2 regions of the Terribacillus saccharophilus genome follow, and region 2 is predicted to be linked to the other one. Evidence: riboswitches for the same ligand, from Rfam matches in the RefSeq annotation. Region 2 holds a riboswitch; the other holds the start of a gene.

Region 1 (3,421 bases), 940 kb from region 2:
ATTCTCATTACTTAAAATGAATGTTATTCTTGAGCGCCGCTTCGGCAGAACACTCCGCTTTCCACGGGCACGGCCTCAGCCTCCTCGTGGAAAGTTCACCACTGCGGGGTCTTCAGCTCGTGCTGTTCCCGTAGGAGTCTCCGTGTTCTGCCTACGCTAAGATGGATAACTAATCAAAATTACCGAACTTATGTAAATTTTCTTATGAAGATTTACAATATTGTTCGGTTTTTTTATGGTTAAAACACTTATGCCCAGCCTCGTTTTGATTTATCTAATTCACTATCATAGTATTACATTAATTTGTGGTAAGATTATCCTATTGAAAAATGTATATTCTAATTCGTGGTTTGAAAAGAGGCTGATTAAATTGTTGCAGAGGTTGTTTGGTAAAAGATCTAAATCAAAGAAATCAAATGCAAAATCGGAAAAGTCTAAAACTGTACCAAAAGCAAAGAAACCTATGATAACTTCAACCAGAATTGGAGAACTTGGAGAGTACAAAATCAACATTCAACTTGATCAATTACCCAAGAATAGCCGATATCTGAGTGATGTTTTACTCCCTAATCCTCGCGCAAAATCTGGTTATTCTCAAATTGATCATGTCATATTTACATCCTATGCAATATTCGTAATTGAAACGAAAAATTACGCCGGGACAATTTATGGCGACCGAAATAGAGATAAGTGGAGTGTGAATGGGAAATTTCCTATGATGAATCCTTTTCATCAAAATTTTGGACATATTAAAGCATTAAAATCGATATTGTCGGAAGAGGAAGAATCGAATTTCGTTTCCATTGTCTCGTTTACCAGAAGATGTATGTTTAAGGTGAATGAAGATCTGAGAAAAATTCAATCGAATGATCTCATCGTTTATGATACGGAATTATCGGAGTACATAAGTAGAAAAATGAATGTGTTAAGAGTGCAAGCCAATTCTCCAAGATACACTGATGAAGACGTCTTATCCATGTATCGTATATTGAGCAAAAATAACATAACGGATCCAAAGATTAGATCAGAGCATATTGATTCATTGAAACAAAAAAAATATAGAGAGGCATCAGCTGCTCAGTCTGAAGCGAAAGCGAAATGTTTCACCTGTAATATAGAAGTTTCTAGAAAGGTAAAGGCTTACTGCGAGGATAATCATATTCGTTTTAAAGGTAAGGTTTTTTGTTTTGAACACCAAAGAAGTTGACGAGAGGATTACATTAGCAAGATTCAATGTCTTGTGCTTTATTTTCTTGAACTGAAAAGCGATTTTACTATATAATGATAGTTAACAGAATATTCTCTTATCCAGAGAGGCGGAGGGACTGGCCCTATGAAGCTTCAGCAACAGACTGTTTGTACTGTGCTAATTCCAGACTAGATAAGAACCGGACTACATAAAAGTAGCGAACCTCTTCTTATTTAGGAGAGGTTTTTTGTTTTTTACACTATTAATATGAGGTGATTGTGTATGTCAAACGAGTTGAGTAAAGCATTGGATGTTTTAAGAGAAAAGAAATGGGTGGATCTGACGCACACCTTTGGACCAGAGTCTCCGCGTTTTTCAGCTTTTAATTCTGCAAAGTTCGAAACACTATTCTCGCATGATGATGGGTTCTTCGCTCAGAGTTTTACTTTCCCGGGGCAATACGGAACGCATCTGGATGCACCGATTCACTTTGTGCGTGAGACACGATACTTAGAAGAGCTGGAGCTGAAAGAATTGGTGTTACCGCTTGTTGTGATTGATAAATCTAAGGAAGCTGCTGCCGATCATGATTATGCATTGTCTGTAGAAGATATTCAGGCGTTTGAGTCAGTGCATGGCAAGATTGAACCGGGCACTTTCGTAGCCTTAAGGACAGATTGGAGCAAACGCTGGCCAAATCAGGAGCAGATGGATAATAAAGATGAACAGGGAAGCAGTCATTCTCCTGGCTGGTCACTGGAAAGTCTAAAGTTTCTATATGAAGAACGAGATATTAAGGCAGTAGGGCATGAGACGTTTGATACTGATGCAGCGGTCGATTTTCAAAAAAATGGCGCTCTGATTGGTGAATATTATGTGTTGGAACAAGATTCCTACCAAGTTGAGCTGTTGACGAATCTTGATCAGCTGCCAGCAAAAGGGGCGTTCATCTTTAATATCGTACCGAAAGCAGGAAAAGCGTCAGGATTTCCTGTTCGTTCTTTTGCTGTCTTGCCTTAAAAGTAACGCAATATGATTAAAGGCTCTCCAAATCGGATAATGGGTAAAATACTCACTGATAGGAGGCGGCATGATGGAGAAGGAACAGAAGTTGCCAGCAGTATTCAACGAACTAGCGGAAACGCTGCGAGATATAAGTCGAACTAGCAATCATTTAAATGAAAAGTTAAAGTCAGCATATACAATAGTAGCAACAGATCATCCGCTAATCAGAGCTGATGGAAGACATGATGATGCGAAGGGTATTCAGCAGCTGCTGAACCTAGCTGATCGCAAAAAAGGCTTACATATTGTCTTTCCGCCAGGACTTTACATATTGCGTCGACCATTGCGTCTCAAGCCAAACACATTCTTTGAGGCGGATGATAATTCTATATTCCGAAAAAAGCATCATGGACCGATGCTGCTGAATTTACGCAGGCGGAATCGAATGCGTGCATATCGTGGCAATGGCAATCTAATTATTCGAGGCGGGACATGGGATGCGAATTTCCCTGCTTACCGTGGCGGTACTAGCTTTGTATTAGCGCATGCGGAAAATGTGATTATTGAACAGCTGCAGCTGGTAGAGCACGGTGGCGGACACGCGATTGAACTGAATGCCATGCGTAATATCGAAGTGCGGCATTGCAAGTTTCTTGGTTATGATGATCGTAATGGAGAGCGCGCTTATAGTGAGGCAATTCAGTTGGATTTAGCCAAAGCACGCAGAGTTTTCCCTTGGGGAGGCTCTGTATTCGATCAAACAACTTGTCAGGATATTTGGATTCATCACAATAACTTCGGTCCATCTGAAACGAAAGGAAGCTGGGGAAGGGCTGTTGGTTCGCACTCCGCTACTGCAGATAGATGGCATGAACGCATATTTATTTCAGACAATGTAATGAGTGAAACTCTCCAGTGGGCTGTACGGGCTTATTCATGGCGGGATGTTGTTTTATATAATAATCGGATGGAATCGTGCGGTGGTGGGATTGCTATTCATCCAAATAATGTGGACGGCAGAAATGACACAGATAGTAGAAACCGTCCTACAGGGCGCAGCAATCCAATCAGAAATTTCCTCATCGTGCAGAACGCCATCAGAGGCGGCGGTAATTATGCTTCAGCAATAAGGTTGAAAGGCGATGAGCATTCACCTATAAGTGGCGCATGCTTGCGTGACAATCATGTGGAATCCTATCCGGGGAGAGGCGTTTTTGTTACAGGTAC
Region 2 (3,421 bases):
CAGCTCTCTCCCTTATATCCTCTGCATAATAACGGATACGTTCAGGCGTAGGTCCTCCAACGAATACACATTCGGCATGTTTGGAAGCAAATTCCCGCCCCCGTTCGGATGTACCGGCTTGATAAATGACAGGCGTCCGCTGCGGCGAAGGCTCACTCAGATGCGGTCCCTCAACCTGGAAAAATCGACCTTCATGATTGATTTCATGCACTTTTTTAGGATTTACTAGAACTTGATTCTGAATATCTTCAACAACTGCATCCTCCTCCCAGCTGCTTTCCCATAACTTATAAGAAACCTGCAGGAATTCATCAGCAATCTCATACCGCTCATCGTGTTTAATCATGTCGGTCAAGCCAAAGTTACGAGCAGCATTCGGTAAATAGGAAGTCACAACATTCCAAGCAACTCTTCCATTTGTCAGATGATCCAATGTGGAAAAACGTCTCGCATTCCCAAATGGCGGTTCATATGTAGTGCTTACCGTAACCGCAAATCCAAGATTATCCGTAACACTGGCCATTGCTGAAACCAATAAAGCAGGGTCGTTCAAAGGAACCTGAAGGCCGTCTCGAATAGAAGGAGCTTTACTATTACGATAAACATCATATACACCTAGCACATCGGCAAAAAAAATCGCATCAAACTTACCGCGCTCCAATAGCTTTGCCAGCTCAACCCAATAATTCAAATCCTTATACTGCCTATGACGCTTACTCTCCGGGTGCTTCCATAATCCATGCGAGTTATGCATTGCACTATTCATATCAAATGCATTCAAAATGATTTGCTTTCCCATTTTTATCCCTCCATGTTTACAAATAAAAGACCCCTTCTCGGATAAGAAGAGGTCTTACTTAGTCGACGCAGGCGTACAACGTCCACTCTCTTCTCATCTTTCAAGCTAGTAGCTTGCTGGAATTGGCACAGTACTGCAGCAGTCTGTTGCCGAGGCTTCAAAGGGCCAGTCCCTCCACCTCTCTGGATAAGAAATGCTTATTGAATTAAAGTTCAATATACAGGACAGTACTTTGCCTGTCAATCAAGTTTTCTAAATTAAATATATAATTGACAATATTCCGTATATGACTTATATTTATGCCGACAACCGAATAAACAAACTTATCTAGAGTCAGGGTAGGAACTGGTCCAGCGACCCTGCAGCAACCGCTTGTTTGAAGTAAGGTGCTAAGTCCAGCAGACTGACACGTCTGAGAGATGAGAGAGAATGCTTACATAAACCTCACCTCTTTCTCAGGAAAGAGGTTTTTAATTTAGTTGATAAGGAGAATGATAATGCGAGATACCGCCGAAAAAACGAAAGTATTTGATCAAGTGATACAGCAAGCAAGAAACCTTTCTGAAGAATTCAAGCTACGTGCAGCTCATATTGATGCAAGCGGTGAATTTCCTTATGATAACTTCCAAGCTTTAAAAGAGAACGACTTCTTGTCGCTGACTGTGCCAACGGAATACGGGGGCAAAGGATTAAACCTTGTAGAGTACTTACAAGTTCAAGAGATACTTGCTCAAGGCGATGCTCCTACAGCTCTGTCATTTGGCTGGCAGCTAGGTATTGTACTGGAAAATGCCGAAAGTAGAAAATGGGATGAACAAAGTTTTCAAGATCTTAACAACAAAATCGTACATGACAAAATTCTTCTTAATTTAGTACAAACAGAAAACGCTACAGGCAGTCCTTCAAGGGGAGCAGCTCCGAGGACGACTGCAAAACTGGAAGGTTCAAAATGGCGGATCAATGGTCGTAAATCCTTCGCTTCCATGGCTGTTGCTTTGGACTACAGCATTGCCACCGCCACTATACTACCTTCTGGAAACAAAGGCTTCTTTTTGATCGATCACTCTCTAGAAGGAGTCTCAGTGGAGGAAACATGGAATAGCATCGCAATGAGAGGAACAAGAAGTGATGATTTGATTTTGGAGGACGTGCTTGTGGATCAGGATGCTTTGCTTGTGGAAGAGAACAAAGGCACTTCCACTCCAAGAGGCTGGTACTTACAGATTGCGGCTGTGTACCTTGGTATAGCTGTTGCTGCTAGGGACTACACCATTCAATTTGCTTCCGAATTCCAGCCGGTTTCCTTGCCCGGTCCAATTAAAGATGTCCCAGAGGTTAGAAGAAAAATTGGTGAAATAGAACTCGCACTCTTCAATGCCAGAGAAGTACTTTACTCTACCGCTAGAAAGTGGGTAGAGCATCCTGAAAAGAGATTTGAAATGAGTCCGGATTTAGCTGCCGCTAAACATATTGTCACCAATAATGCTAACGAAGTTGTGGATCTGTGCATGCGTATAGTTGGAGCCAGAAGTTTGTCTGCAGACAACCCGCTACAGCGACATTTCCGTGATGTGCGGGCTGGATTACATAACCCGCCTACTGATGATGCGGTAGTTTATTCGCTGGCGGATGCAGCGCTTCGTCAGTAAAAAACTCCTGGATCCCATAGTGGATCCAGGAGTTTCTCTATTTACCAAGCATATGCATACGGTGCCGAGCCGCCTGGACCTGGGAAAATCTCATCCAGCCGTTTTAAAACAGAATCATCTAGATTGATTTCCAGTACACGTAACGTACTTTCAAATTGTTCAACCGTACGCGGCCCGATAATTGGCGCTGTAACAGCAGGATTAGCAAGCTGCCAAGCCAGGGCAATATTATCCTGTGTTTCTCCTAATTCCTCACTCAGTTGTCCGAACTGTTCCAATTGCGCTCTCTGCGCATTGATTTTATCACCAATCTTATCACTTCGACTTCCCGGCATTTTTTTGAGAGCATTCCGTCCGAGCAAACCTCCATCCAGAGGACTCCAAGTAATCATTCCTATTCCAAGTTGTTTCGCTGCTGGCAGTACTTCTAATTCTGCAAAACGACAGTTCAGATTGTATTTATGCTGCTCCGATACCAGCCCTAAAAAGTGTCGGTTCTTTGCAGCATTTTGAGCGTTGGCAAGCTGCCATGCTGCAAAGTTACTGGAGCCTACATAGCCTATCTTTCCTTGGTTGATTCCTAATTCAAACGCTCCCCAAAGCTCTTCCCACGTTACAGCTGGATCAATATGATGCATTTGATACAATTCGATATGTTCCGTTTGTAAACGCTTTAAAGATTCCTCAAGATGGCGCCGAATTTTATAAGCTGATAATCCAGATTCATCATTTGGTCCATCAGCAGCATCACGCATGCTTCCGTACACTTTCGTACCTAGTACTACTTTCTCTCTTCGACCTCCGCCTTGTTTGAACCATCTACCAATAATAGATTCTGTAAGGCCAGGATTTTCACCACCGTATACATTCGCTGTATCAAAGAAATTAATGCCGGCATCAAGTGCTGCATCCATAATGCGAAAAGCATCCTTTTCCTCTGTCGTTGTACCAAAATTCATTGTACCTAAACAAA

What was found. Region 2 has a riboswitch for S-adenosylmethionine ahead of GZ22_RS05225 (acyl-CoA dehydrogenase family protein). Riboswitches for the same ligand answer to the same signal wherever they lie in the genome.
Region 1: another riboswitch for S-adenosylmethionine. It lies ahead of GZ22_RS09910 (cyclase family protein); the one in region 2 lies ahead of GZ22_RS05225 (acyl-CoA dehydrogenase family protein).

What each region holds. Positions count from the first base shown of each region.
Region 1 is NZ_CP008876.1:1,950,071-1,953,491, reverse strand. Features, by position in the region: gene GZ22_RS09915 (nuclease-related domain-containing protein) at 323-1,207, shown strand; SAM riboswitch class I at 1,302-1,388, shown strand; gene GZ22_RS09910 (cyclase family protein) at 1,472-2,209, shown strand; gene GZ22_RS09905 (glycosyl hydrolase family 28-related protein) at 2,280-3,421, shown strand, end outside.
Region 2 is NZ_CP008876.1:1,011,445-1,014,865, reverse strand. Features, by position in the region: gene GZ22_RS05230 (LLM class flavin-dependent oxidoreductase) at 1-799, opposite strand, end outside; SAM riboswitch class I at 890-992, opposite strand; SAM riboswitch class I at 1,120-1,225, shown strand; gene GZ22_RS05225 (acyl-CoA dehydrogenase family protein) at 1,297-2,448, shown strand; gene GZ22_RS05220 (aldo/keto reductase) at 2,490-3,421, opposite strand, start outside.